One region of the Bacillus bruguierae genome, then DNA from elsewhere that is predicted to be linked to it. Evidence: riboswitches for the same ligand, from Rfam matches in the RefSeq annotation. Region 1 holds a riboswitch; each other region holds the start of a gene.
The links. Region 1 has a riboswitch for thiamine pyrophosphate ahead of tenA (thiaminase II). Riboswitches for the same ligand answer to the same signal wherever they lie in the genome.

Region 1 (7,917 bases):
TCACCAATTACTTCTACTTTAATCATGTCGCATAAACCTGATGCTTTCGCTAATTTCGCAATGCGCACGGCTTCTTCTGCTGTTTTTGCTCCTGCTGTATTTGGAAGAAGGGTATACTTTGTTACATCAATTTTTTCTAGTAAATTGGGCTGCTCTGCATCAAAAATATCCATACGACGCACTGCAAATGTTAAAATTTCTGCTTCTGATACTTCAATCGCTTTCCTTTGCACATCAAAATCTGAAAATTTCCCTGTTCCTAATAATAATCTAGACTGAAAAGTAAATGGTCCAATCTTTAACATAATCAACCGCCTCCTACGAATGTTACAATCTCAATTTGATCTCCCTCAAAAACAGATGTATCTTGATGATCCTCTTTTTGTAAAATATCTTGATTGCGTTCTACTACAACAATTTTCGTCTCTAATCCTAAATGAATAAGCAAATCAGCCACTGTCTTAATATCACTTGACACATCAACTTGCCTTCCGTTCACTTTTAAATTCAAGCTTTCATCCCCTTACGAAAGATATAAATAACGGCTATGCAAAGCAAAACATGACCGCTACTTGCTTTCTCCCTTTGTTTAAACTTCGCATGTGGTAGGAAAAGGCCCTGACCGTTTCTATGCATGGCCAGACGCTCTCGTCCCCCCCAAAAAAGAATGGGTTTTAGATTATTTTTTAATTTCTATTTACATAGATTGTGAAAGCAACGAATCTAGTAAATCATTACTTTGCTTTCCATCTATAAGATCAGCCATATATTCTCCTGAAACTGGACTTAATAAAATTCCATTTCGATAATGGCCCGTACAAGCATATAAACCAGTAATGTCTGCATGTCTGCCGATATATGGCATACTATGATTCGATTGTGGACGTAATCCTGCCCATGCCCCGTCCCATTCTGCTTCCTTTAATGCTGGAAGAATCCGATACGCGCGCTCCAATATAGAAGTAATACTTTCTGGACGCACCGCCTTGTTATATGTATGAGATTTCATTGTTGCTCCAATGACATAGCGTCCACCGCGCTTCGGTGCGATATAAAATTGCTCTTGAAAAATAGGTACTTGTAATAATGGCTTACGGCTGCGCACTGCAACAACTTCACCTTTCACAGGATATGTTCCCCATTCACAATGAAAATATTTTAATAGTTTTGTACTCCACGAGCCTCCAGCAATTACTACATTTTCACATGCAATTGTGCCTTCTGTTGTATATAATCCTGTTACGCGATTATCTTTCATTTGAATATCAAATACTTCAGTTTCTTCATATATGTCCGTTCCAGATAGCGCAGCAGAGTGAGCGAATGCTTTCGTCAGCTCTGGGGCAATCACATGACCATCTTTTGGGTGGTAGACTGCTCCAATAATAGAAGTAGATAAATAGGGCTCTTTTTCCCGCAATTCTTCTCCTGAGATAAAATGAGACTCTTCTCCTGTTTGCTGCTGCCATTTCATAATATGAAGAAGCCGTATACTCTCTTCTTCATTTTGAGCGATGCGGTAAATTCCTTTTTCTTCATATCCAATATCAATTCCGGTTTTATCACGTAATAGACTTGCAAGTTTTGGAAACATCGCGCGGCTTTTCCTGCCTAACTCAAACAGCGGATCGTATTCATCCCATTCCGCCTGTACACCTAATAATCCGGCTGCTGCTTTAGAGGCTTCAGAAGCAATCTTTTGTTTTTCAATGATGGCAACTTTATAACCTCTTTCAGCAAGGAAATGTGCAACCGAACTTCCGATTACACCGCCGCCAACGATGGCAACATCATATATTTTTTTCATGATTTCTCGCCCACTTTCGTATCGTTTCCTTATATAACTTTGCCTGTTCATTCGGTTTTACGGCACTTAAAATTCCGGACATAATTGCAATGCCAGTAGCCCCAGTGCCGAGTACCTCTGCTGTATGATTAGGAGTAATCCCTCCAATAGCGGTAATTGGAATTGTTAAACGGTTTGCCATTTCCGTAATCCCTGCTAATCCTCTTGGCGGAACTCCCTTTTTGGAGTTTGTTTGAAACAAATGCCCATACAGAAGAGAATCTGCACCACTTTGAAAAGCAGATACAGCTTCTTCAAATGAATGCACGGAGTAACCAACATGTAAATAAGAAAATTTTTCTTTAACAAGCTTTACATCCACGCTGCGATGTCCAAGTTGGACACGTCTAATATTGAATAAAATTGCAATATCAATCCGATCATTGATGACAAGTTTAGAAGAAGGAAATCCCTTATATAAGAGCTTTTCCACACCTTCATATAACTCTTTCGTACTTTTCTCTCGCTCACGAATGTGCAAATAATCTATTTCACTTTCAATATCAGTTGCTATATGTGCTAACTCTTCAAATGACATACGACCATTTGATATAACGTGAAGCTCAGCTTTCATATCCATTCGCCTACTTTAAAATGTTTTCAAACAATTCGTTTGTCGAAAAGAAACGTTACGAAATTGTAGTATGTTCTTGCTCCTCAAAACCCCACATCTCCTTACGATATGCCATATCCCAAAATAAGTATTCAAACCGACTGGAATATAAGAAGATTTCTTCTAAACGATTTAGTTCTTCTTCTGTTTTCCCAATTGTAATTTCATTAAATAAATCAATTAACCATATACAAAGATCCCCATATTCTTCAGAGCTGTATCCTCGAATCCACTCGCCAAAAAATTCATGATCACGTGCTCCTGAAATAGCATTCAAACGCTTTCCAATCTCCCAATAACTCCACATACATGGAAGCAATGCTGCAATTAACTCAGCAAGTGTACCGTTTTGTGAGACGGACATCATATAGTTTGTATATGCTAGATTCATAGCAGACGGCTTTGCTAATTCCATGTCTTCAACAGAAATTCCTAAACGTTTTGCATATTGTTTATGAATCGTCATTTCCCCATTTAAAATGCCATCAATTTGTTTAGCAAACTTCGCCATCACTTTTGGATTTGTTGCTTTTACAACACCGATTGCATATAACTTTGCATAATCTAACAAATACAAATAATCTTGAACAATATAATGTTGAAATCTATCTTTCTCTAACGTTCCATCTCCCATACCTGTTACAAATGGATGATTATGACTTTTTTCCCAAACAGGTTGCACTTTTTCAAATAGTCTTTCACAAAATGTCATCTCAGTTTCCCCTTCCTGTATATATATTCCCAAATAAAAAACCACTTCTATATAAGAAGTGGCCACAGCAAACAAAAGAAAACCTCATTTGTTGTTTCCACTTCCCTACGCTAGCATCACCTAGATCAGGTCATAAGGGTTAAGGTTTTTACCTCTCTCAGCTTTTAAGCACCCCTAGTGGTGTTCTATAAAATTTTCAATAAAAAATCCCCGTTTCTATGCATAAAGAAACGGGGACGTTATTTATATCGTCCAAGTTGCTTCCCTACGCTAGCATCATCTAGATCAGGTTCAAGGGTCAAAGACTATAGGTCTTACTCTCAGCTAGCAACACTAGCTCCCCTAGCATTATATTCATTTAACATAGTCAGTATACCATCGCCATATCTCATCGGCAACTCTTTTCATTTATGAAGTGAAACTTCCGTCAGTGGGGGTTTTCTTCATCCCCCACCTATCTTCTTTGTTTCTCTCTGAATCTTGAGGTGGGGATCTTACTGCCCGTTAATGTGGGATAAAGTGAAACACTAATCGTTTAAACAAAATAAAACATTATAAAAACATATTGTAAGTTCAGAAAAAAACGAATTTCTTCTATCTATTTCCATAACAGCTATAAATCTGCTATCCTTTTATTATATAGCTTTATAATCTATATCCATTTAAATTTTCCGACATATAAGTCGCTACTATGCAGAATATAACATGACCGCTACTTGCTTTATCCTTTTGTCTTCTACCTTGCGTGTAGTAGGAAAAGGCCCTGACCGTTTCTATGCACGGCCAAATGCTCTCCCTAAAAAGAAAGGAGTGTTTATGTCAATTTTTTAACTTGTATATATAGAGAAAAAGCATTCATTTGTTTTTAATCAACGAATATATTACAAACTCAATATCTTTACATTATGATTTTAATCATAATAATTGATTACATAAGGAGGTCTATGAATATATGAATTTAAAAGTCGCAACAATAACAGCAACTACTGTAGCAGTTGCTTCTATGCTCCCCTCTATAGCAGAATCTAATATACATACCGTAACAGCAGAGCAAACATCAAAAACAAAAATTGGTTATGTAAAAACGAAAACATTACAAATGTACAATAGTCCTAATGGGACAGATTATGTTATTGACAGCATTACGCGTGGCACTCCCATTACAATTCTTGAAACAACAAATGAATGGTATAAAGTTCACGTTCACAATAAAACTGGCTATGTAAAAAAAGAAGCAATTTCTTTAACAAAACCACACGATAGTGGAAATCAATATATCGTAAATGCGGATGCAGTAAACGTTCGCTCTGAACCAAATACACAATCTGAAATTGTTACTGTATTACCAAATGGAAAATTTGTTACTGTTCAAGAAGAACAAGAGGGATGGTATAAAGTTATACAAAATGGAACAAGCGGCTATGTAAAGAAAGAATTTTTATCTAACGCCGATCAGCCATTAGTTAAAGGAATTACTGTGCAAGGTGGAAGTTCTTACTATGTTGCCACTCCGACATTAAAAGTACGTAGCGGAGCAGGAACAAATACAGCTATTATCGGTTCTTTAACCAATGGGACACAAATACAAGTCGTTGAAAATATGGGAACATGGTATAAAATTCGCTACGGATCAGGATATGGCTATGTCGCACAGCATTGTATAACACAAAGACAACAACAGCAGCAACCAAAACAGAAAGCTACACCATCTATTCCAGCTGTATTTAAATATCCTGCTCAAGGAAAAATCAGCTCGGAATTTGATATACGCTGGGGAGAAATGCACTATGGCGTAGATATTGCAGCAACAGGAAATGTTCCAATCCAAGCTGCAGCACCTGGAACTGTTGTTAAATCATATTATTCTACAAGCTATGGAAATGTTGTATTTGTTGCTCATCGTATAAACGGGAATTTATACACAACTGTATATGCTCACATGAAAAGTCGAGCTGTCAAAGCAGGAGATACAGTGGTAACAAGCCAATTGCTCGGTTATATGGGAAATACAGGACATTCGCATGGACAACACTTACATTTTGAATTACATAACGGGGAATGGAATTTTGAAAAAACAAATGCTGTAAATCCACTTCCTTTCTTAGTTAGGTAACGCATAATGGCACGTAATATTGCATTAATTATTGAGTGTTTCGCATTTTTCGGTTTAGTTTATTGCTTATTAATTTATAACACAAACATTGTATTTTTAAGCATTATTATTGCGTTTGTTGCTTGTGAAGTGATGATGGAAACATTCAAAATTCGACTAAAGCGACATATTTCACACATATATACCGCACTATTCATTATAAGTTCTTTATTAACAAGCATCATTTTTAATGGCTTACATGTCTCCGCAATGTTTCCAGTATTTTTTATGACTATTCTTCTGATAGTATCTCAGTATATATATGTTCCAAAACATCGTAAACAACAACAACATGAAGAAACATGGAAAGTGGGAAAATAATGCCACGATTCTTTGGGATTGATTTCTTTTTTCTTTACTATTAAATAAGGATTCCACATGATGTGGAATCCTTATTTATGTTCTATATATACAAGTTTAAAAAAAGCATAACTCTTTCTTTTTTGGGGCACGAGAGCATCTGGCCGCGCATACGAACGATTTGCTCTCACCTCATGCAAAGTTTAAAACAAAAGGAGAAGCAAGTAGCAGTCATGTCATATTCTACATAGCAGTGATTTATATTTCAAAAAATTCAAACGAATATATATAAATACAAATTAAAAATCTAACATAAAACTACTTTTCTATTTTACCCGCATGCATACTGCTCATAAATAAAACTTAAATTATATTTATGTTCTAAATTCATACGTTGTTCGTCGCTACACCAATAAAATAAAATATCATGTATTGATGCATAGCGCTTATTCTTTAAAAATTGCTTAATAAAGGAAGGAAAACAATTTGGTAATTGTATAAATATATAATTGCGTAGTAGTTCCTCTTTATAATCGATTCCTTTACATATATGCATAAGTTCTTCACAATAATACATTTGCTGTGGAACTTGAATCATTTCAAAAAATGGAATGTATGATAATAATTGCCCAATAAAGTGCTCATATTTTGTTATAAATTCCAACGACATATGTTCCATCATCTCTTTTATAACAAACAAATAATCATCAACATGAGTTGTCTTCAACGGATTAAGACGATCAGATATTTGTGCAATCACTGCACGCTGGCATGCTACAGCAGCATGGCTTGGTTCATAATATGTTAAGAAATCCGTACATTTTCTATATTTTTTTAATAAATCTAACGTGTATATATCACAAATATACGTATTGCAATATATTGCTAACTCCATTAAAATTTCATCTAACTTCTCTTTTGATAATCCCTTTGCTTGTTTACAAAGATAGAGAAACATAAACTCCATCATTTCTTTATGAGACAAAAGTGTTTTATACTTTTCAATACACTCTACATTAAACTTAATTCTTTCCCAAATAAAATCATCATTACTTTCTAATTCCGTAACCTTTTGTTTTATAATTAAATAATTCCAAGCAACTACTTGTGTAAATGCATCCCATGATTCATACTCTAGCGATGTTTGTACGAATTCCTCTAATCCTTCAGCAATCATAAAATCATAGGCCTGTTGATACCATCCTACTTCTTGGCATAAACGAATAATTCGAACTAAAGTTGGCATTTCATCTTTATGAAACTTCGGTAAATCATGTAATTTTTTCATTCCATATAAAATAAAAAGAATTAAATTTTCTTTCTTATAAAATTCTTTTTCTTTCCAAGCCAGAATAGTTCGTTCTTTTCCTTCTCCTTTTGGATACTTTGGTATAAGTAAAGAGAGTAAATCCGCAAAATTTTCCGGCTCTGTATACGCATCCGTAACCAAGTTCCAATTGGGTTCGGTTTGCACAATCCCCATATAATTCCCCCTCCATTTTCTATATGTATGATAAAATATTTGAATGCTATTAAACTATCCATCAATATTATTATATTCAAAATAACATATAATGCTTATATTTATTAGTATATCATTTTTTTCATATGTTAATAGTTATTAACAAAAATTCCAAAAATAATTTACATAAAATGTGAATTTAATCTGCGGGGAAACCCCCACAGATTATGAATTAAACTAATTAGGCGCATATTAACATGCTTATCCTTCACTACATCATTGCTTTCAAATAAATTTTCAGATGAAGCATTCCTGCCCTCAAATAGCAAATTGCAAACAGAATAAAAGTATTTATTTAGTCTGTTTGCTCTGATATTTCACTTAAGGCAACGCCTGCTTGATCATCTGCATATTTAGTTGTTGCTAAATCACCAAGTGATAGCATCCCAACAAGTTGTCCATGTTCAACTACTGGCAATCTTCTTATTTGGTAACGTGCCATTAACTCTGTCGCTTTTTCAATAGCGTCATCAGGTGACACAGAAATAATTTGTGTTGTCATAACATTTGTAATTTGATTGGAACCTGGATGTTTTTCTGCAATTCCCCGCACAACCAAATCACGGTCTGTTACAAGTCCGATAACTTGATTATTCTCCACAACAGGAATCATTCCTATATCTTCTTCTTTCATTTTCACCGCTGCTTCATATACGTTATCTAGTGATGTACATTGTACAATATTCGTGCTCATCAATTCTCGAACAGTTGTCATAAATATATTACCCTCCTTTACACACTTTAGCATCTCCAACCCTCTTCATTTCAATTC
Region 2 (7,917 bases), on a different contig from region 1:
AGAAGATAAAAATAGTCATTCCAATAATTGCGACTATAAAAGCAAGTCTCAAATATTTAGATGGAGACTTAAATTTTTTATCAGCTAAGAACCCTCCTAGCGGACCACCAACCATTTTTATAGCGTATTGATTGATAATTCCATAAGCGCCTACTAGTGCAACAGGCATACCATAGATATCTTTTAAAAACGGAATAAAATATGTTAAACCTATATAGACGGAATAAACAGAGAATATAGTAAATGCTACGGCCCATACTTCAGGCATCTTTAATGCTTGTAGAGCGCCGTCAAGTGCAGCTTTACTTTTATTAATTTTATTACCTTGTTCATCAGTATCTATTATTTCATCGTCTTCTACTAAGAAATAAGAAATGATGCCAATAAAAATTGCTGCTGCTGCAAGGAAAATAATTGCACCTCTAAAGCCAGCTTCTCCTGATCCTAACCAACTAAAAATTGCAAGGGCACCAAAAGCGATAACTGTATCAACCACGCCTCTTCCTGCTTCAAGGAACCCGAACACTCTACCTTGTTCATCTTTATCTCCTAATAACCTTACAGCTTTAATTAACGCAGGCCAATAAGCAGTCTCTGCAAATAAAGCGAAAACAATCCAAACGGTTAAAACGCCATAATAACCAGGAAATGTTGTTAAATACAACCCTGATATTCCAACACCAATTAAGCTGAACGGTATGATTTTCTTCTTGGAAAACCTGTCTACTATGTACATCGATGCGATATAACCAAATGCTTGGATAATTCCATAAACTGATAAGATTACACCTATTTGAGTATGAGATAAGTGAAAATATTCCATCATGGGAATATAAAAAGCATCTTTTAAAAACGGAAGTTTAAAAATTGTTCCTCCACCTAAAATCAGTACGACAAGTGCAAACCACTTATTTTTTTTTGGAGTATCCATCCTTTTCCCCCCCTCAGAGGTTAATTTTTTAAAAAGATAACGCTTTCATAAAACTTAAAGTTTGTCACTCCATCACTATAAAGATTAAGTATTTTAATCGTTTAATAATAAGGGAATGTTATCTGATTTTTCCTATTTAATTTTTCTGCATGAAAACTTTATAAAGTTGCAATCATTCTTTTCCTCTTCAGAGATTGATTTTTTATAAAAGATAGCGCTTTCATAAAGGTTGGAAATTTATCACTCCATTACTATAAAGATTAAGTATTTTAATCGTTTAATAGTAAGGGAATGTTATCTCATTTTTCCTATTCAATTTTTCAGTATGAAAACTTTATAAAGTTGCAATAACTTCGATCTCAACAAGTGCATCTTTTGGTAATCGTGCGATTTGAATGGCACTTCGAGCAGGGAAATTTTCTGTAAAGTAAGTAGTGTAAACTTCATTCATTTGTGCAAAATGATTCATATCTTTTAAAAATACGGTTGTTTTAACAACTTTACTTAAATCGCTGCCTGCTTCTTCTAGGATGGCTTTTACATTCTCTAATGATAGTGTTGTTTGCTCTTTAATTGTTTCAGGCATTTCTCCAGTTTTAGGGTCAATCGGCAGTTGTCCAGAAGTAAAGATAAAATTACCAGCTTTCATCGCTTGTGAATAAGGACCGATTGCACCAGGTGCATGTTGAGTAGAAATAACCGCATTCATCTAAAAAACCCCCTGTGATAATAATTTTTTTTTATTATAATAATTTTTTAACACAAGTTTATTTTAACGTGGTCTTTTTCTTATTTCAATACATATTTTAAAAAAAGTTAAAAAATAATAAAAAATTATCATTGATATAATAATTTTTTATTGATAAATTTGTACTATAGACAGGAAAAATAAAGAAAAATTGGGAATAATTCATCTTGTTATCTTCAAGGAAGGATTGTGTAGTAATATAGTAATGGTTAAAGTTTTTAAGCCAGCTTTCTTTATGTCTTTTTAATAGATATAGGAGGTTATGTTTTTTGTGTTGTATACTATAAAAGGAAGAAAGCAAAGTGTTGATACGAAATTTTATACTTTCTTCTTATCTTAAAAAGAGGTGCGATATCAATGGGAAATAAAGAAAAGTTAAAGCGGTATATTCCTCTTGTTCATTTCATTGCAGAAGTAATTGGAGAAAATTGTGAAGTTGTTTTGCATGATGTTACGAATCCAGACGAATCTATAATAGAAGCTGTGAACGGACACCTTAGTGGAAGAAAAGTTGGTGGCCATTTAACAGATTTAGCTTTAAAGTTTATACAAGAAAAGAAATATATAGATAGACATTTTATTTCCAATTACAAAGGAAACTCAAAAAATAATCAAACGTTTCGTTCGTCAAGTTATTTTATTAAAGATGAAAACGACAGCATAATTGGAATGCTGTGTGTAAACATTGATATTAGTAATATGATAAAAGCAAGAGACTGGTTAGACGGTATAATTATGAGTAATACTAGCATGAATGAAGAGGAAGAGAAGGTTCATCCTAATCTTGAATTAGACCTTTCTGAGAACTTAGAAGAAAATCTGGATAGTCTTCTTTCATCACTTATTACAGGAGTTTTATTAGAATGCAAAGTTCCGCCTGAGAGAATGTCTCCTGATGAAAAAATGGAAGTGATAAAAAAACTTAATGATAAAGGGGTATTTTTACTTAAAGGCGGCGTAAGTGAAGTAGCTAAGCATTTAAAAGCATCAGAAGCAACTATCTATCGGTATTTAAACAAGGTAAAGTAAATGTGCCATTTACTTTACCTTGTTTTGTCCTATTAAGCGATCTAACTTAAAAAGGCTAAAATCAGCAGGGCTTATTATGCAAATTTATACCTCTTATTTAATTAGGGTTTTATAAAATACAATAACATTATAAGGTAAATCGATAGTTTGTATTGCTCTTTTTTCTAGGCTTAAGCGCGTTTCGTAAATAAGCGCGGTGCTGTTGTAAATAAAGCGACAAGTAAAGCCGCACATAATGCGAAAGAACCAATCATTGTAATACCGTTAAAGATAAAGGAATATAAAACAGCCGATTGTCCTTTTGGTGCATATTGTCCAAAGAAAATAAAGCCGGCAATGAAGTGCCAAAAATAACGAGCTAGGCTGCCAATAAACGCAGCGATAATGACATACATGATTGCTTTTGCTTTTTGTTTATTGACAATTGCTTGTTGAATTGGTGCATGAAATAAGCCGGCAAAACCAATAAAAGCAAAGGCGACGAAGTACTCAATAAACGCTTGCACCGGCGTAAAAATAGATGCATCCGCTGCGACAATTTGTAATAATCCCCAAACGAGACCACTTAAGAAACTTGCTTTAAATCCCCAACGGTAAGCAATAATAAAAATTGGAATCATAGCAAATGAGATAGAACCGCCTGTTGGAAGTTTAATAGAGAGCGGCAAAATGTCGATGACTAATGCAAATGCTGCGAGAATCGCTGCCTCTATCATTGCTTGTAAATTTGTGTTACGCATGTGAAAATCCCCCTACATCCAAGTTACAAAAGAAGAATCATGATCATAGGGGGATGAAGATATACAAATTGTAAAACACTACTTATGTATATACGTCTGCACAATTCCTACGTTAGCATTAACTAACAGGTTCAAAGGGTCGGAACAAAATGTTCCCTCTCAGCAACGCGGCTCCCCCTGTGACAACGAGATTCTTAGATTGTTAGTTTCATTGTAATGAAGTTAGAAAAGAATGGCAAACAAATTGTACATAACTTTGTTTCGTAACATAAAAACGCTGGAATTGTACGAAAATAGTAATAAATTCACATAGAATTGTATAGTCTTTACCAAAAAAAACATGATATAATTTTTTTGATAATAATTATCGTTATCTTTTGGGGGAATAATTTATGAACTTAGTTGATATGAGTATAGATGAAAAAGTACGTGTAAAAGATTTACAATCTCTTGATACATTATTAAAACGCCGCTTGGCTTCATTTGGATTTTCTGAAGGGTGTGAGCTTTGTGTAAAACAAAAGGCAATGTTTAATGGTCCGTGTACATTAGAATGTCGTGGGCAATTAATTTCTATTCGTCATTGTGATGCGAAAATGATAAAGGTGGAATTAGCGTGAACAAGGTTGCTTTACTAGGAAATCCGAATACGGGAAAAACATCATTGTTTAATGCGCTTACCGGTTCTTATGAATATGTTGGAAACTGGAGCGGAGTAACGGTAGAAAAAAAGGTTGGTAAGTTAAAAGGTAAGCAAGGAATGTTAATAGACTTACCAGGTATATACGATTTAAATCCTGTATCCCGTGATGAAGGGGTTGTTACGCAATTTTTATTAACAGAAGAATTTCACCATATGTTAAATATTGTAGACTCCTCTCAATTTGAACGTAATATGCATTTAACATTGCAATTATTAGAGTTTGGAAAACCACTTTCTATCGGTTTAAATATGATTGATGTGGCAAAACAACGCGGGATTACGATTGATGTCAAGAAGTTAGCTGAAATATTAGGTGTAACAGTTATTCCTGTTATAGCAAGAAGTGGGAAAGGTTGCGAGGAATTATTAGCTACTCTTCATGAAAGCGATAAGGCGGAGCAGAAACCGTTTATTCTTTCATACGGTAAAGCGGTAGAGACAGGAATCCAGCGAGTTATGGATAAATTGCAGCAGGAAAATGATGAGCATGCAAGGTGGCTTGCGCTGCAATTTTTAGGAAATAACGAAGTGGTAGAGAAAGAACTCGCCAAGTCGCATGTATATAATGAACTTGTAGCAATTCGCTCTGCATTAGAAGCAGAATTAGATGTTACGCTAGAGCAGCACATATACGGAGTACGTGCAGCGTATATTGAAAAGCTGAAAACAAGTGTGATTCGTCAAGAAAAAGAAGGAAGCATTCCTTTTTCGGAAAGAATTGATAAATTAATTACGCATAAAATTTTGGGACTTCCGATCTTTTTAGGAATCATGTTTTTAATTTTTCAGGTTACGTTTTCGTGGATTGGAACACCTTTATCTGATCAATTTGATGCATTTGTCGGCGGTCCATTTACGGATTGGGTAACAGCAGGACTTACGAATATTGGTGCGTCTGATTTCATTCGAGCACTCATTACAGATGGAATCATTGCAGGTGTTGGTGCGGTATTAGTATTCGTTCCGCAAATTTTCGCATTGTTCTTCTTCATTTCATTGCTAGAAGATTCCGGATATATGGCGCGTATTGCCGTTGTAATGGATCGTATTATGGAGTTTTTTGGACTAAACGGAAAAGCGTTTATTCCTATGATTATCGGTTTTGGCTGTAATGTACCAGGCGTTATGGCAGCGAGAACGATTGAACAGGAAAAAGAGAGGCTGCTTACGATTTTAGTGACACCGTTTATGTCATGTTCAGCCCGTTTACCTGTATATGCATTATTTGCAGGGGTCTTTTTCCCACATAGTCAAGCGATTGTTGTATTTTCTTTATATCTTATTGGTATTATCCTTGCATTACTTGTTACAAAAATTATGTCTGTTACAGTTTTAAAAGAAGAGAAGTCTATTTTTGTAATTGAACTTCCACCTTACCGTGTGCCGCAAGCAAAAACGTTATGGCGCAGTACGTGGGAAAAAGGAAAAGGATTTGTACGCAAGGCAGGTACATTTATCTTTGGTGGTTCTGTTGTGATTTGGTTATTAAACTATGCTGGGCCATCTGGGTTCGGTGTAGATATGGGTGATAGTTTCTTAGCAATGATTGGCGGATTATTTGCTCCAATTCTTGCACCGCTTGGTTTTGGAACATGGCAAGCAGCTGCATCTCTGTTAACAGGATTTTTAGCAAAAGAAGTTGTTGTTTCTACAATGGCAATTATTTATTCTGTGAAAGAAGATGTATTAGGAAACGTAATCGGTACGCATTTTACAACATTATCAGCATATGCGTTTATGTTCTTCATTTTATTATACGTACCATGTTTAGCAACAGTTGCGGTTATTCGCCGCGAAACAGGATCTGTAAAGTGGACGATTTTCTCTGTTGTGTATCCGCTTGTTGTTGCATACGTATTAACACTAGTTATATACCAAGTTGGATCCATGCTCGGATTCTAAAAGGAGATGTATCATAATGATAGTCAATATCGTAATTGGAGCTGTCATTTTTGGATATGCAGGATATACGTTAATTAACTTTGTAAAGAGAAGTAAAAAAGGGAAATGTGCAGCATGTTCCTTAAATAAATCGTGCCAGTCAAAAACTTGTATTCCTGATATGGAGCAAGTCGTGAATAAGTAGAAAAAAAGCTTTGCGAATTTCGCAAAGCTTTTTTTGGGGATTACTTTTTGATCTTAACAAGTTGTACAGCTTCTGTTTCTTTAGTAGTATCTTGGATTTTATCTTTAGGGTCCTTATCAAATTTCAGTACACCTACAGATTTCTCTTCACCATTTACTTTTCCATATGCAGCATCATCAACGATTGCAAACATATCTGCATAAGAACGAGCGTCACCGATGATTGTGTTGCCTTCATATTTTAATTTCGTTCCATCAATTGTCGCATTTTCTACTGTTTCTTTTGCAAATAATACACCTTGATCCGCTGTTACAGTTGGTAATTTATCAAGTGTTTATGTTTTAACCTCAGCTTTTGATTTCATTTTATAAGAATAATGTTCTTCAAACTATCGACTTAGCTTACATTAAGATTACAATGATGTAATTTAGTGAAAAGAGTTTAAAATGTGATAAAAGGGAGAGGATTTGGAGGAAATCAAAAGTAAGTGTATAGTATGTAGAAATGTTGTAATGGGAATGTCATATTATTGCTTGTATATTTAAAAAACAAGATGTAAGTGCATTTTATTTTTGATATAATGTACACATAGGTTTAAAGTGTGAATATTCTTACTGTAAAGGAAGATTTTTGGGTTTTCCAAGTACTGAATTTGAAATATGAAGCAATTTATTAGGAGGAATTAGAATGTCTGTATTTAAGCGCTTAAGAGATTTAACGATGTCAAATGTGTATGCATTAATTGAAAAAGCAGAAGATCCAGTTAAAATGACAGATCAGTATTTACGTGATATGCAAGAGGATGTACAAGAAGCGGAGAAAAGCGTAGCAGCACAAATTGCGCTTGAGAAAAAGTTTAAATTATTGTTTGAAGAGCAAGAAGCACTTGTAAAGAAACGTGAAGAACAAGCGCATATGGCTGTTCAAGCAAATAACATTGATCTTGCACGTCGTGCTTTAGAAGAAAAACAAAATGCAGAACAAAAAATGAATGAATATAAAGCAAGCTATGAGCAAAATAAAGCGGCTGCTGATAATCTTCGTGCGAAATTAGAGGAAATGCGTAAGCAATTAACAGAGTTAAGAAATAAACGTGAAACGCTTGTAGCGCGTGTGAACGCAGCAAAAGCACAAAAGAATATTAATCAGGCAATGTCTGGTTTTGATGCGAATACAGCAAAAGCAGGTTTAAGCCGTATGGAAGAAAAAGCTCTTCAATTAGAAGCTGAAGCAGAAGCGAGCGGAGAAATTTATAAAAAAGAAAAGTCATTAGATGAAGAATTTGCGAGTTTAAACAAAAACTCAGCTGTAGATGATGAATTAGCTCGTATTATGAAGCAGTATGAAAAATAATCTATATAAATACAAGTTGAAAAACTGACATAAAAAAAGCTTTCCTTTTAAGGCGGACGAGAGCAACTGCCCGTGCGTAGAAGCGGTCAGGGCCTTTTCCTGCCACGTGTAAAGTTTAAAACAAAAGGAAAAGGCAAGAGCAGGTCATGCTGTATGCTGCATAGCAGCGATGTATGTGTGAGGAATTTACAATGGATTTATAGAAAATAGGCAAGAGAACCGACATGTCATAGAAGGAAATCATGTCGGTTTTCTATTATTTTTTCAGAGGTGGTTTTTTAATGACAGGGATGAATATTTTAGCCATGCTTGTATGGACAGGCGCAA
Region 3 (7,917 bases), on a different contig from region 1:
TTTTCATTTCAGTCTTTCTACTCATCTATATAACTGACTACCTGCTTCTTTAAACTCTTCTGCTTTTTCTTTCATACCTTTCTCAATTGCTTCTGTTGTTTCTAAATCATTCTCCTTCGTATACTCACGAATATCATGCGAAATTCTCATACTGCAAAACTTTGGACCACACATAGAGCAGAAATGCGCTGTCTTTGCTCCTTCTGCTGGCAATGTTTCATCATGGTATTCCATTGCACGCTCAGGGTCTAATGATAAATTAAATTGATCACGCCAACGGAATTCAAAGCGCGCTTTTGAAAGAGCGTCATCGCGCTGATGTGCTGTTTTATGACCTTTTGCAAGGTCAGCAGCATGCGCGGCAATTTTATACGTAATAACACCTTCACGAACATCATCTTTGTTTGGCAGGCCAAGATGTTCTTTCGGTGTTACATAGCAAAGCATGGCTGTACCGAACCAGCCAATCATCGCTGCACCAATTGCCGAAGTAATATGATCATAACCAGGTGCAATGTCTGTCGTTAACGGTCCAAGCGTATAAAACGGTGCACCGTGACAAATGTCGAGTTCTTTATCCATATTCTCTTTAATTAAATGCATCGGTACATGTCCTGGCCCTTCAATCATCACCTGAACATCATGCTTCCAAGCAATTTTCGTAAGTTCCCCTAATGTTTCAAGCTCAGAAAATTGAGCTTCGTCGTTTGCATCCGCAATTGAACCAGGGCGCAATCCATCTCCTAAAGAGAAGGAAACATCATACTTCTTCATAATTTCACAAATTTCTTCAAAGTGTGTATATAAAAAGTTTTCTTGATGATGGTATAAACACCACTGCGCCATAATCGAACCGCCGCGTGATACAATTCCTGTTACACGCTTTGCTGTAAGCGGAATGTAACGAAGCAGTACACCAGCATGAATTGTAAAGTAGTCTACTCCTTGCTCTGCTTGTTCAATTAGCGTATCACGGTATACTTCCCACGTTAAATCTTCGGCAATTCCGTTTACCTTTTCAAGCGCTTGATAAATTGGCACTGTTCCAACTGGTACAGGAGCATTTCGTATAATCCATTCACGCGTCGTATGAATATTTTTCCCGGTAGAAAGGTCCATAATTGTATCAGCACCCCAGCGCGTTGCCCACGTCATCTTCTCAACTTCTTCAGCGATAGATGATGAAACAGCTGAGTTCCCAATATTCGCATTTACTTTCACATGGAAGTTACGGCCAATAATCATTGGTTCTGCTTCTGGGTGATTAATATTTGCTGGTAAAATAGCGCGGCCTTCAGCGATTTCCTTCCGCACAAACTCCGGCTCCATACCTTCGCGAATTGCTACATATTCCATCTCCGGTGTGATGATCCCTTTACGCGCATAATGCATTTGCGTAACATTTGCCCCGTCTTTTGCACGGAGTGGCTTCCGTCCCATTTGCGGGAATACAGGCGTATGTGTAGACGCTGCTTTCACCCCATCATCTTCCGGCTTCACTTCACGACCTTCATACTCCTCTACATCTCCTCGTTCCACAATCCATGAGCGGCGCGGCGCCTGCAATCCCTTTTCTAACTCCACTTTGTAATTCGGATCTGTATAAGGACCGCTCGTATCATATACACGAATAGCCGGGTTTGGCACACCATTTGTATCGCTTTGTGCAATCTCACGCATTGGTACTTTCATGCCTTCACGCGTACCTTCTACATATACTTTCTTGCTTCCTGGTAAACTTGACTTCAACTCAATTTGCTCAGCTGAAACAGATTGTTTCATCATTTTTTCCTCCCCTGTGTCTTCGCTTTTCTTTAGATCCAGTTTCGCCTCCTAACCCCTTCCGTCTAAGAACCTTCCGCACGAGAAAACAAAAAGCGCTTTCTGTGCGAAAGAACCTTAGCCGACGGGTCTAAACAGTCGGCTCCACCTTTCTTACGACAAGGACGAGAACTAGCGGCTAGCAATGCCCAAATAAAAAAGCCAGGCCCATAATAAAGAATAGGACCTGGCAACATAAGACATTGTTATGTAAAGCCGACAACTTCCCTCCGCTGGTACGAACCAGATCAGGTCCAAAGGGTTAAGAAGCTTCAACACGCTTCTCTCTCAGCCCAGCTCTCTTGGGCACCCCTAGTTTATCACTGATTAAATTTTTACTACGCTCCTATCATACATCATTGTCTAACAAATGCAAAGGTATTTACATTTTTTCTTTTTCACTCAAAAAATAGTTATTTCACTTAGTACAAGCCGAATCCACACTTCATACATATATAATATAAGTTGGTGTAGGACATACGTCTTGTACGGACATTTCGCTTTAAGAACGGGGGTGAAAGAGTTGCTAAACCTACAATCTACTATAACCATACTCACTTTTCTCGTAACTATGCTTATCATCTTTTCGCGACCAAAAGGAATGAATGAAGCGATTCCAGCAACAGTTGGAGCAATGATTGTCATTTTAAGCGGTGCCGTTTCTTTTACCGACTTAGGTGATATTAGCTCAAAAATTATTGACGCTGCCATAACAATTATGGCTACCATTGTCATGGCAATCGTACTAGAGAGTTTTGGCTTTTTTCACTGGTGTGCCGTTCAACTTGCGAAAAAAGCAAAAAACTCTGGTATTCGTCTGTTTTGGTATACAAATCTTCTATGCTTTCTCATGACATTATTCTTCAATAACGATGGTAGCATCTTAATTACAACTCCCATTTTACTGCTTTTGTTACACCATTTACGACTTACACATAATCAAAAAACACCTTACTTAGTAAGCGGTGCGCTCATTGCTACTGCCTCAAGTGTACCGATTGGCGTAAGCAATATTGTAAATTTAATCGCCTTAAAAATTGTTCATATGGATTTATACATGCATACAGCAATGATGTTTGTACCTGCCACTTTAGGTCTCCTCTTTATGGCGTCCCTATTATTCCTCACCTATCAGAAAAAATTACCAAAAACACTCCCGGTCTTACCGATACATTTAGATGAAAATTTCGTAAAAAAATCCTTTCATCCTTTGCAACCACGATCCGAGGTAGCTGAAAATCGGAAGCGAACACGATTTATGTTTAGAATTCTATTATTTGTTCTATGCGTTCGTATCAGCTTGTTTATCGCATCATACTTTCAATTTTCCATCGCCATCACAGCAGTCATTGGCTCTATTATTTTACTCGGTTGGAGATGGTACAAACTGCGCATCCCACCGATTGATATGATTAAAAAAACACCTTGGTATGTGTTAGTTTTCGCATTTTCTATGTACGTAATTGTATACGGACTTCATAACATCGGTTTAACTGAACTGCTCGTTACAAAACTTCATCCACTCATCACCAGTAGTTTATTTCATGCAAACTTTATTATGGGAGGCTTAATCTCTGTCCTCTCTAACATTTTTAATAACCATCCTGCCTTAATGATTGGTACAATCACTCTTACCGAAATGGGGCTAGATCCTATTACATTGAAAACGATTTATCTTGCAAATATCATCGGTAGTGACATGGGTTCACTACTACTGCCAATCGGTACATTAGCAACTTTAATGTGGATGTTTATTACAAGGAAAGGAAAAGTAAATATCACCTGGGGCACGTATATGAAAGCCACATTCCTCGTCATTCCGCCAACTGTCATTTTCACGCTATTTTGCTTATATTATTGGGTTACATTTATCCTGCATTAACGGGCAGTAAGACCCCCACTGACGGAAGTTTCACTTTATCTTCGCAGCTTAAAAGTTAGAAGAAAAAACGTATGTAATTACAAGAAGGGAGATTACTATGCTTCATTTACAAAAATATATCAATCAACCCGTGCAAGTAACGCTGTCTGGAAACCTTCCATTTGAAGGAATTATGATTGATAAAGGATCAGATATTATTGTATTGTACGATGGAGAAAAATACATGTATATCTCTAGTTTACACATTCAACACTTAACTCCGATAATTGACTCATTACAATTTGATAATCTGACAATTCCAGAATCTCTATTACCACAAGATATGATATCAACTGAATCCGCCATTTCGCTTCGAAAAACATTGCAAGTAGCAAAAGGACAATTTATTGAACTTGCATTATCATATGAACATTTCTTACATGGGTATGTCACTCATATTATGAATGACTATTTTGTCTTCCTCTCACCTGTCTATCAAACGTTATACATCCCATTTCATCACGTAAAATATCTTATTCCGTATAAAGAAGCAGAAACGCCTTATGGCTTAGAAAGAGAGAAACTATCGCCAGCACCCTCCAAACTTACGCTTGCTCGTACGTTTTCTGAGCAAATAAAAAAACTAAAACAACAAATTATCTTACTCGATTTAGGTGCAACAAATTATAAGATCGGAAAGTTAGTTGAAGTGACCGACAATCAAATTGAACTTATTACAGCACGTAACCAGCATTTTCATTTTAATTTACACCATATTAAAGCAATCCATTTTCCGTATCAAAATCATAAATAATAAAAGGGCTGACTCAAAAGAGGAAATTCTCCCCCTTTTAAGTCAGCTCCTTTACCTTTTAAGGTATCATCCAAGTTAAATAATAAGCTTGAATATATGTGATAATGCCGATGATTGTTACAAAGAATAAGCTATGTTTCAATGTGAAGCGGAATAAATCCGATTCCTTCCCAGCAAGTCCAACTGCCGCACATGCAATTGCAATCGATTGCGGCGAAATCATTTTACCTGTTACACCACCTGTTGTATTTGCCGCAACAAGTAATACTTCCTTTACACCTACTTGCTGCGCTGTAATTGCTTGCAAGTTTGAGAACAATGCGTTTGCAGATGTATCTGATCCTGTTAAGAATACCCCAATCCATCCAAGGAATGGTGAGAAGAATGGGAATAAGCTTCCCGTTCCCGCTAACGCTAATGCTAACGTTGATGAAAGTCCAGAGTAATTTGCGATAAATGCAAAACCAAGTACTAATCCAATTGATAGAATTGGCATTTTTAATTCTTGCAACGTTTCTTTAAATGTAGCTACTGCTTGTTTTGGACTCATTTTTAAAACAAACATTGTAATGATACATGCAATTAAAATTGCTGTTCCTGTTGCCGATAAAATATCAAGCTTCAATACAGCTTCATACGGCGTTGGTTTATTAACAATCGGCTCTGCCTTCATTACTAAATTATGCAGACCCGGAACTTTAAATTTAAACACTAAACTTTCAAGCGCGCCGCTTGGAACAAATAAACCTTTAAAGAATTTCTGGCTCCATATAACAACCATTACCGTTAAGATAATAAACGGTGACCATGCTTTTAAAACTTTTCCTGTTGTTAAATTCATTGTAGAACCAGCAGCTACCGTTGCCGCAGCTTCTGCTTGTCCTTTTCCAGAACGATAAATCTCCTTTGGTTGCCATACTTTTAAGAATAATGCTAAACTCACTAAGCTTACTAATGCCGATGTAATGTCTGGAAGCTCAGGCCCAAGGTATGTTGCTGTAATAAACTGCGTAACCCCGAACGAGCCGCCTGCTACAAATAATGCAGGCCACGTTTGTTTCACACCTTTTAATCCATCCATTAAAAATACGATGAAAAATGGAACAAATAATGATAGAAGCGGCAATTGATGCCCAGCCATTTGCCCTACTTTATGAGGGTCAATACCTGTTACTTGACCAGCTACTAAAATCGGAATCCCCATAGCTCCGAATGCTACCGGCGCTGTATTTGCGATTAAACAAAGCCCGGCTGCGTATAACGGATTTAAACCAAGTCCCGCAAGAAGCGCTGCTGTAATTGCTACCGGTGCCCCAAATCCGGCTGCCCCCTCTAAAAACGCTCCGAATGAAAAGCCAATTAAGATGACAAGTAAACGATGATCACTTGTAATAGAAAGAACTGATGCACGAATAATATCAAACTGTCCTGTTTTTACTGAGATTTTGTATAAAAACACTGACATAACGATAATCCACGCAATCGGCCATAATCCATAAGCAAAGCCATAACTGGTTGCTGCCATCGCCATCGTAAATGGCATTTTATAAACGAAAAGTGCAATTATAACTGTTAATACAACTGTAATAAATCCCGCAACATAGCCTTTCATACGAAAAACCGCTAACGCTAAAAAGAAAAATATAATTGGAATCATTGCAACCGCTGCCGAAAGCCAAATGTTACCTAGCGGATCATAAATTTGTGTCCATGTGCTCATAGTCCCTCTTCCTCTCTAGTATCCCCTGTTCTCTAACAATCATATAAGTAGACCACCAGGTCATCAGACCTTTATGTCTAAAAATAAAACGTTTAGGAAAACGTTTTCATCGATGTGCTATTTATACTTTATCATATTTTCCTTTATTTACAATCCTATTTTTCGAATTTTATTCACAATTTCTTTGTTCACTTCTTCACAATTGTGGTATGATTATATGTTCATTTTTTAATTACTTAATACATAAAGAAAATCTTCCTCTATCAAATTTCAACAAATGATAACCTAAACATAGGAAATAACAGCCGGAACTGATGCACTTGTTCAAATAGCAGTGTTGTTTACAGCTTTTCTAATTCGTGAATAGTAAAATAATATTTTCTCATACTAAAGTTGAAAACTGATTTTAGGAGGGATAGCGAATGGATAAGCAAGACCGAAATCAATCTGCTATTGACGAAGGGCGTAATAAAACAAAACGCGGCATTGAAGCAACAAGTGACGCAATGCAAAATGCTATCGATACTGTTGAAGATGCTGGAAAAGCAGCAGTTGATCGTATTTCTGAAGCAGTGAAAGATGTCACAGCTAGATAGTATATTTGTATATAAGGAACAAGGAGCTGGCCCAAAAGGCACATAAGTGCCTTTTGAAGTCAGTTCTTTTTTCCGTGTCCACCGATATATCGACGCTTCGACAGAATATATCTACCTTTCGATGATATTCAACATATGAGTAGTCGAGCCGCTGAACTGGATCTTACCGAAAAATGAACTTTTTTAGTCAGCTCCCTATTTTACTTTCAATATAATCCGGTATATATAAGAATAAAAGCACTTGCAGTGTGCAAGTGCTTTTACTATCTTCTCTTTCTCCGTTTGCGGTGCATCATCCTTTTCCGCCTTGTATTCACACTGTCCGCTATAATATGTAATGTGCTAGCAGCTATAACACCCAGTACAAACGTGACAATTCCTACCTCATGTGCCTTTGCAATCTCTGCTAGCTTTCCCTCTAACACCGTTTTATTTAACATGTATAAAAATGGTGAGAAAACAAGCAGCATGTAGAGAAGACGAATTAAATCACCGATAATAATTGTATGGGTAAGCGGTGATCGATGCGGCATCACAATTTGATATGGATACCAAAAGATTCGAAGTAATCCCCATTTCCGATAAGCGGCACTATGAATATCTAAATCGGGTGTTAAAAAATAAGTTCCAACAATAAATCCAATCGCAAACGTAAGCAAAAAATCAAAATTTGTTACCCCGTAAGAAACGAGCATAAATAATACAATAGGAAGAGAAACTAAGTTTATCTTCGTGTGTGTTTTTCCTGACGGCATATCCCATTCCTTCCGTTAGACGTTTCACTGCATTAATCTAACTTTTGATCGATAAGTGACGTATCCACATCAGAACCAAACCATTCTCCCAGTTTTGTACGCGCTTGTTCTTTCACTTCTTCGTCAACATACATAGCAGCTTGTACGAGTGCAGCTGTTAATGCGCCTAAGTCATCTGTATAACCAAGTCCAGCTACAAAATCAGGAATCGCATCAAGCGGTGCAATAAAGTACGCAAGAGAACCAACAATTACAAGCTTTACTCGTTTTGGAACATCTCGTTTTTGCAATACATAAAACAGGAGCAAACTAGTATAAATAACCGAATGTCCTGCCTTAATCGCCGCATA
Region 4 (7,917 bases), on a different contig from region 1:
AAGACAAAGGTGCAAATTTACGAGGGAAGGACATTAATATAGGGAAGGAAGTCGTAGATTCCCTAAAAAAGAATAAAAATCTCGGTTGGAAGTTCGTTGATGAGAAGGAAGCAATACATGGTGTGGAGCATGGTGAATATTACGCAAGTATCACTATTCCAAAAGATTTCTCAGAAAAAATTGCAACGGTATTGGATGATAATCCGCAAAAACCAGAGATTCAATATTATGTGAATGAAAAGGTAAATGCTATTGCACCAAAAATCACTTCAAAAGGTGCGTCTGGTATTGTTGAAGAAATAGGCAAAAACTTTGTCAAAACCGCAAATGGTGAGATTTTTAAAATTTTTAATGAACTTGGAATTGATTTAGAAACAAACTTACCAAGTATTGAAAAAGTAAAGGACCTCGTTTTCAAATTAGAAGCGCAGTTCCCAGAAATCAACAAAATTGTAGATACAGCATTAACAGATGCTGATAAAGCGCAAGGTCTTGTAACGACAGCGCAAGATACGATGCCGAAGATTGAAAGCATCATTCATGATAGCCAGCAATTGACGAAGGATTTAGATACGTTCTTTGCAAAAAATGATCAAACGTTGGAAGAGGCACCGGCAGCGGTCAAGAGAGACTTAGTGTATGCGAAAAAAGCTGCAGATAGTACAGCGCAGATTACGGATTATTTAAAAGATCCGTTGGCAAATGTAAACAAAGAAACGATTAAGGGTCAGATAAAAACCTTACAAAATATAGCAAATGGAGTAAAGGACGTTTCACAAAAGATTCCTGGTTATACAGATAAGGCAAGAGAAATTTTAAATAAAGCACCAACTGCGGAAGAACTCAAACCGATTGGTGAAGGAATAGAGCAATTATCTACAGGAGCTATTGACCAGATTGATTTAGCCATTAAATACTTACAGAATTCTAATCAACCTAATAAAGATGAAGGTGTGAAAAAATTAGAGGATCTTAAAATCACACTTAATAAAATCAATGATAAGGCAAAAGTAGTAACAAAAGTAGCAACAGAAGCAGCGAACGACCTCAATAAGAATAAGCCAGCCATTGAAGATTTATTAAATCAAGTCGATGGTTTAGCAAAAGATGTTGAAAAAGGCTCAAATAATTTTATTAACTTTACAAATGATTTGATGAATAAAGTTGATAATGGTATAAGCAGTAATATAAATCCAGAACCGGCAAAACAAGGACTATACGACGTTCAATCACAGCTTCAAAAGGGAATTAATCTGATTGACGGAAGTATTCCTATATTAAATGACGCAGATAAGCTTGCTGGCCATGCAGGAAAAACAACAAACATCCCTGAGACTGTAGCGAAATTAAATGATGCAAAAGGAAAAATGCAAGAGGGAATAGATTTAGCGAATACAGGCATTGATATGCTTAATAAAGGGCAACAACCTACAAAAGATCTTGTAGAAAGTTTAAATTCCTTATCTAAAGATGCATCAACAGCATTAGGTGATATATTAGCACGATATGACTCTGAAATCGTCCCAAATTTCAACGATGCAATTGCTAAAACGAAAAAAATAAATAAAGAAGCAGCGGATGTTTTAAACACAGCAAATGAAAAGCTGCCTGATGTGAAAAAATTGTTAGAGGATGCATCAAAAGGGTTAGCTCTTGGCAAAGAGGACGTAACGAAAGTAAAAGCGGAACTCCCTGAAGCTGAGAAGAAAATTAAAGAAATTGCTAATAAAATTCGCGAATTTGAATCACAAGAAGATTTAAAAGACATCATTCGTTTGTTAAAGCATGACGTAGAAAAACAAAGTGATTATTTCGCAAATCCGGTAAACTTAAAAGAGAATAAATTATTCCCAATTCCAAATTACGGTTCAGCGATGTCACCATTCTACACAGTGCTAGCGTTATGGGTAGGGGCACTACTGATGGTTTCATTATTAACAGTAGAAGTACATGAGGAAGATGCAGAGTATAAGAGCTATCACATTTACTTCGGACGCTTTTTAACATTCCTATCCGTTGGTCTGGCTCAGGCATTTATCGTAGCAATGGGAGATATATTCTTATTAGGAACTTATGTGGTTGATAAATTCTGGTTTGTCCTATTTAGCATGTTAATTGCTGGAGTATTCGTTTGTATTGTATACTCACTTGTTTCTGTATTTGGAAACATCGGTAAATCCATGGCAATCGTATTACTTGTATTACAAGTTGCTGGTTCAGGTGGAACATTCCCAATTCAAATGACGCCAAAATTCTTCCAAGCAATTTATCCATTCTTGCCATTCACATATGCAATTCGTATTATTCGTGAGGCAGTTGGCGGTATGCTTTGGGATATTGTATGGAAAGACCTTCTTGTATTGGGCATATGGGTCGGTATTATGCTCGTTATTGCATTGCTTCTGAAAAAACCAATTAATAAGTCCAGTGAAAGATTTGTGGAAAACGCAAAAGGAAGTAAATTGATTCATTAATAACAAAAGGTTTCTACCAATTTGGTAGGAACCTTTTTCTTTTTAGAGGAAGAGTATATCGAACGTTGTCGAAAGGGCTTTATCTTGTGTCGAATCGCCGATATATTAGTGGACATGGAAAAAGGAGTTGGTAAGCCAACTCCTTTAATCAAACTTCAATTTCTTTAATGCTTCTGCTAATGCATTATTCAGAGGTTCTTCCTGCTGTTGTTGCTGTTTCATGTATTTTTGAACGGCACGTTTATCTGCTTTGTTACCTGATTCTTTTTTACGACGTTCTTGGAATGTAGATAGTTTCTCACGGTAGCCGCATTTACATGTGAAGATTTGACCAGCACCTTCACCGCGTAGCTCTAATTTTTTCTTACATTGCGGGCAGCGTGCATTTGTCGTGCGGGATACATTTTTACGATGACCGCATTCACGATCTTGGCATACAAGCATTTTTCCTTTTTTACCGTTTACTTCTAGCATTGGTTTGCCGCAGTCTGGGCAAGTTTTTGTAGAAATGTTGTCGTGTTTATATTTTTTATTGCTTGATTTAATTTCGGAAACAATTTCTTTTGTGTAGTTTTTCATTTCTGAAATGAATACTTCTTTTTTCAATTTGCCTTTCGCAATCGCCTCAAGTTTTTGCTCCCACTCAGCAGTTAGTGTAGGAGATTTTAACTCTTCTGGAACTAAATCCAGTAACTGACGGCCTTTTGATGTAATGTGAATGTCTTTACCGCGTTTTTCAATTAAGAACGAATTGAACAATTTATCAATAATGTCAGCACGGGTCGCAACTGTACCTAGTCCGCCCGTTGATTTTAATGTGTCTGCAAGTTGTTTGTTTTGCGTACCCATATACTTTGTTGGGTTTTCCATTGCTGAAAGTAATGTCGCTTCATTAAAGCGTGCAGGTGGCTTTGTTTGACCTGACGTTCCTGCAATTAGTTTCACATTTAATGTATCGCCTTTTTCGATGCGAGGTAAAAGTTGTTCTTTTAAATCATCTACTGCATCGTCATCTTCAAAGCGATTTTCATAAACTTCTTTCCAGCCAGAATTCACAATTGTTTTGCCGCGTGCGACGAAGTTTTCATCACCGATCTTGGCACGTAACGTTAGTTGTTCATATTCGAAAGCAGGGAATAAAACTGCTAAGAAACGTTTAACAACTAAGTCGTAAATTTTGCGTTCTTTATCTGTGAATGCAGAGAAGTTTACATAGCTTTCTGTTGGAATGATGGCATGGTGATCACTTACTTTACTATCATCAACAAAAGATTTGGAAACTTTAATTGGTTTCGTTAAGACTTTATTAGCTAAAGAACGATACTCACCTACTCCGCAAGCTTTTAGACGTTCTGAAAGTGTTCCAACGATGTCAGATGAGATATAACGTGAATCTGTACGCGGATATGTTAATACTTTGTGCTGTTCGTACAGTTTCTGCATAATATTTAACGTTTCTTTTGCAGAATAGCCAAAAATTTTATTTGCATCACGTTGTAGCTCTGTTAAGTCATAAAGACCAGGAGCAAACGACTTCTTAGGTTTTTTTTCAATTTCCACTACAGTAGCATTTTGGTTTCCTAGTTTTTTCACAATCACATCAATTTTTTCTTTATCAAAGCTGCGGCTATTGCCTTTCGCATCTTGCCAAGTTAGTTTTAATCTATCTGTTGTTTGCGCTTCAATGCCGTAGTATGTTTGTGCTTTGAAGTTTTTAATTTCGTCCTCACGACTTGCGATGATCGCGACAGTAGGTGTTTGGACACGACCGCAGTTTAGTTGTGCATTGAACCTTGTAGTTAATGCACGTGTTGCGTTAAGACCGATATACCAATCTGCTTCCGAACGTGCAACAGCTGAAGCATATAAATTGTCGTATGCTTTACCAGGCTTCAAATTTGCAAAGCCGTCTTTGATTGCTTTATCGGTAACAGATGAAATCCAAAGACGTTTAATAGGTTTATTAACTCTAACTTTATCAATAATCCAACGAGCTACTAATTCACCTTCGCGTCCTGCGTCTGTAGCTACGATGATTTCATTTACATCATTTCGAGTCAGTTGACTTTTCACAGCATTAAATTGCTTGCCGGTTTGTTTAATCACTGTTAATTTTAAACGTTCCGGCAGCATTGGAAGATCTTCTAAATTCCACGTTTTATACTTTACATCATAACTTTCTGGATCTGCTAATGTAACGAGATGCCCTAAAGCCCACGTAACAATATATTTACTGCCTTCAAGGTAACCATTTCCCTTTTTATCGCACTTCAATACACGTGCAATATCACGTGCAACAGAAGGTTTCTCAGCAATTACAACACTTTTTGCCATATTTCAAACATCCTTTCAATTTCCGTAAGTTAACTATAGCATACATCCCTTTTAGATTCAGTTATTCCAAAGATTTGAATCAGTTGTTATTAAATATAAGCATTACATTTTGAATTAGTTTTAGAAATGACCTGCACTTGCTTTCTCCTTTTGTTTTAAAGGCAGAAAAAGGCCATGATCGCTTCTATACATAGCTAGTTGCTCTCATCCACTTAAAAAGAAAGGTGTTTTTATGTTTTTTCTTTATGTAAATTTCAGCAAAGAAAATAAAATATACCCAGCACTCGCTTTCTCCCTTTGTTTTAAACGTTGCTCGTGGCATGTATAGGCCATGACCGCTTCTATACATGGCCAGAAACTCTCGCCCACCTAAAAAAAGAGTTTTTTTATTTTTTTCAGTTTGTATTTACATAGTTAAGAAGAACTTGTTATTTCAATAGAATCGGAGTAGACTACGGAAGTAGATGAATAAGAAAACACATGGGGGTTTGCGGATGCAAACTGAGAGTACGGCTAATCCGTCGTTGACCATTTGAACCTGTTGGGTAATGCCAGCGTAGGGAGAGTGTGAACGCACATTATGAAGACACTTTGCATGCGCAAAAGTGTCTTTTTTGCTATATCTCCCGTTATAAAAAAGGAGAGATACATATGAAAATGAAAGAAATTGCACAAGTAATTGAAACAGTACGTGAAAGAAATCCGCTCGTCCATAATATTACAAATGTGGTGGTGACAAACTTTACTGCTAATGGATTACTAGCATTAGGGGCATCACCTGTGATGGCATATGCGAAAGAAGAAGTAGCTGAAATGGCAAGTATTGCGGGAGCGCTCGTTTTAAATATGGGAACACTTCGCCAAGAAGAAGTAGAGGCGATGCTTATTGCTGGAAAGTCAGCAAATATGCACAACGTACCAATTGTCTTTGATCCTGTCGGTGCCGGGGCAACTTCGTACCGAACAGAAGTGGCAAGGCATATTCCAAGTGAAGTAAAGCTAGCGATTATCCGTGGTAATGCCGCAGAAATAGCAAATGTGATTGATGAGAAATGGGAGATTAAAGGTGTTGATGCAGGGGGAGGAAATGGTGATGTTGTGTCAGTTGCGAAACAAGCAGCAGAGCAGCTAAATACAATTATTGTTATTACTGGAAAAGAAGACGTGATAACAGATGGGGAAAGAACTTTCATTCTTCGTAACGGTCATCCTATTTTAACAAAAGTAACAGGAACGGGTTGTTTGTTAACATCTGTTATCGGAGCATTTATCGCAGTTGAAAAAGATTATGTAAAAGCAGCAGTTGCGGCGGTAACATTTTACGGTGTAGCGGCAGAAATTGTCGCAAGTAAAACAGTTGAACAAGGGCCGGGAAGTTTCCAAATTGAACTTTTGAATCAGTTAGCAAATGTTACTGCAGAAGACGTTGAACAGTATGGGAATGTTGAAGAAGTTCGTTAAGGAGGGGTGAGAGAAATGGCACGTATCGATAAACAACACATGTCTGAATTACTACAAGTGTATTTTATTATGGGCAGTAACAATTGCCGCAAAGACCCATTACAAGTTATGAAAGAAGCACTGGATGGCGGAGTTACACTTTTTCAGTATCGTGAAAAAGGTGACGGAGCGTTAACAGGGGAAAACCGATATGCATTTGCAAGACAGTTGCAATCTTTGTGCAAAGAATACAATGTTCCATTTATCGTAAATGATGATGTGGAGTTAGCACTAGCGTTAGATGCCGATGGTGTTCATGTTGGACAAGATGATGAAAATATTCAGAGCGTACGCGGGAAAATGGGGGATAAAATCATTGGTGTATCCGCTCATACAATAGAAGAAGCTTGTTTTGCGATTGAAAATGGTGCGGATTATTTAGGAGTAGGACCGATTTTTCAAACAAACACGAAAAAAGATGCAAAAGCAGTACAAGGAACGGCAGGATTACGTGTTTTTCGTGAAAGTGGTATTGAAATTCCGATTGTCGGTATTGGTGGTATTACAACCTACAATGCTGCTTCTGTCGTGGAAGCGGGGGCAGATGGTGTTTCCGTGATTTCAGCGATAAGTTTAGCAGATTCTCCTTATGAGAGTACGAAAAAATTAGCGGAATTAGTAAACAAATAGTGAGTTAATAGATGAAAAGAACGATTTCTTATGTGTAGAAATCGTTGAATAGATATTTAAACAAACGTTTGATTAAAAAGAGCTAGCCCCTTATAAAGGCTAGCTCTTTCGTAATTAAAACATCAGTGAAACAAGAAGCATTCCAATTCCAATTGATGTAATTGTTGCAACAAGACCTGGGATCATAAAGCTATGATTTAACACATATTTACCGATACGCGTTGTACCTGTACGGTCAAAGTTAATTGCCGCAACAATTGTTCCGTAGTTTGGAATAAAGAAATATCCGTTTACAGCTGGGAACATCGCAATTAATAGTGCAGGTGAAATGCCAAGTGTTAATCCAAGTGGTATTAACGCACGTACCGTTGCAGCTTGGCTATATAACAAGATTGATAGCACGAATAGTGCAATTGCAAATAACCATGGTGCACTTGTTACGAGGTCTTGAATAGAACCTTGAATCATTTGTAAGTTACCATTAAAGAACGTATCCCCCATCCATGCGATACCGAAAATCGCAACAACTGCTGTTGCTCCTGCTTTAAAGACGTTACCAGACACGATGCTTTCTACATTTGGTTTACAAAAAATAATAATAAGTGCTGCAATTGTTAGCATAACCATTTCAATGGTGTTTGGCATAGAAAGACGTACAAGTTTTCCGTCTATCATCCAACTAGGACGTAACGCTTCAAAAGACCCAAGAAGAACAACTAGAACCGTTGCAAGTAAAAAGAGGATAACAGACAGTTTTGCACCTTTCGGGACAGTAAACTCTTTCTTTTCTTCTAGTTTTGGAATCATGCCTTCTTGTAATCGTTTTAAGTATTCTTCATCTTCGTTTAGCTCTTTCCCCATTTTGCTTACGACGAAAGCAGCTAACATACAAGCGATAAAGGTAGATGGAATACTAATTTTTAAAATATCTAATAATGTAATCTTATAGTCAGCAAGCATAGCGAGAAGTGCAACGGTT

Region 2: it holds a riboswitch for thiamine pyrophosphate, as region 1 does, so the genes downstream of both, thiT (energy-coupled thiamine transporter ThiT) here and tenA (thiaminase II) in region 1, are expected to answer to the same signal.
Region 3: it holds a riboswitch for thiamine pyrophosphate, as region 1 does, so the genes downstream of both, thiC (phosphomethylpyrimidine synthase ThiC) here and tenA (thiaminase II) in region 1, are expected to answer to the same signal.
Region 4: it holds a riboswitch for thiamine pyrophosphate, as region 1 does, so the genes downstream of both, thiM (hydroxyethylthiazole kinase) here and tenA (thiaminase II) in region 1, are expected to answer to the same signal.

What each region holds. Positions count from the first base shown of each region.
Region 1 is NZ_JBAWSX010000027.1:2,753-10,669, reverse strand. It holds gene WAZ07_RS25085 (thiazole synthase) at 1-305, opposite strand, end outside; gene thiS (sulfur carrier protein ThiS) at 308-511, opposite strand; gene thiO (glycine oxidase ThiO) at 698-1,807, opposite strand; gene tenI (thiazole tautomerase TenI) at 1,791-2,420, opposite strand; gene tenA (thiaminase II) at 2,476-3,171, opposite strand; TPP riboswitch at 3,257-3,357, opposite strand; TPP riboswitch at 3,417-3,525, opposite strand; gene WAZ07_RS25060 (SH3 domain-containing protein) at 4,124-5,284, shown strand; gene WAZ07_RS25055 (hypothetical protein) at 5,291-5,644, shown strand; gene WAZ07_RS25050 (DUF3965 domain-containing protein) at 5,955-7,106, opposite strand; gene WAZ07_RS25045 (CBS domain-containing protein) at 7,441-7,860, opposite strand.
Region 2 is NZ_JBAWSX010000012.1:84,206-92,122, forward strand. It holds gene WAZ07_RS18510 (MFS transporter) at 1-931, opposite strand, end outside; gene WAZ07_RS18515 (RidA family protein) at 1,266-1,640, opposite strand; gene WAZ07_RS18520 (helix-turn-helix transcriptional regulator) at 2,037-2,708, shown strand; gene thiT (energy-coupled thiamine transporter ThiT) at 2,879-3,448, opposite strand; TPP riboswitch at 3,535-3,636, opposite strand; gene WAZ07_RS18530 (FeoA family protein) at 3,841-4,068, shown strand; gene feoB (ferrous iron transport protein B) at 4,065-6,053, shown strand; gene WAZ07_RS18540 (FeoB-associated Cys-rich membrane protein) at 6,070-6,237, shown strand; partial or broken gene WAZ07_RS18545 (lipoprotein BA_5634 family protein) at 6,278-6,568, opposite strand; gene WAZ07_RS18550 (PspA/IM30 family protein) at 6,925-7,590, shown strand; gene WAZ07_RS18555 (DUF350 domain-containing protein) at 7,872-7,917, shown strand, end outside.
Region 3 is NZ_JBAWSX010000003.1:181,007-188,923, reverse strand. It holds gene thiC (phosphomethylpyrimidine synthase ThiC) at 22-1,782, opposite strand; TPP riboswitch at 2,030-2,145, opposite strand; gene WAZ07_RS07575 (arsenic transporter) at 2,345-3,703, shown strand; gene WAZ07_RS07570 (DUF2642 domain-containing protein) at 3,801-4,496, shown strand; gene WAZ07_RS07565 (lactate permease LctP family transporter) at 4,555-6,216, opposite strand; gene WAZ07_RS07560 (hypothetical protein) at 6,639-6,812, shown strand; gene WAZ07_RS07555 (metal-binding protein) at 7,076-7,567, opposite strand; gene WAZ07_RS07550 (YkvA family protein) at 7,600-7,917, opposite strand, start outside.
Region 4 is NZ_JBAWSX010000007.1:117,532-125,448, reverse strand. It holds gene WAZ07_RS13655 (YhgE/Pip domain-containing protein) at 1-2,474, shown strand, start outside; gene WAZ07_RS13650 (DNA topoisomerase III) at 2,619-4,808, opposite strand; TPP riboswitch at 5,279-5,388, shown strand; gene thiM (hydroxyethylthiazole kinase) at 5,460-6,269, shown strand; gene thiE (thiamine phosphate synthase) at 6,285-6,938, shown strand; gene WAZ07_RS13635 (anaerobic C4-dicarboxylate transporter) at 7,053-7,917, opposite strand, start outside.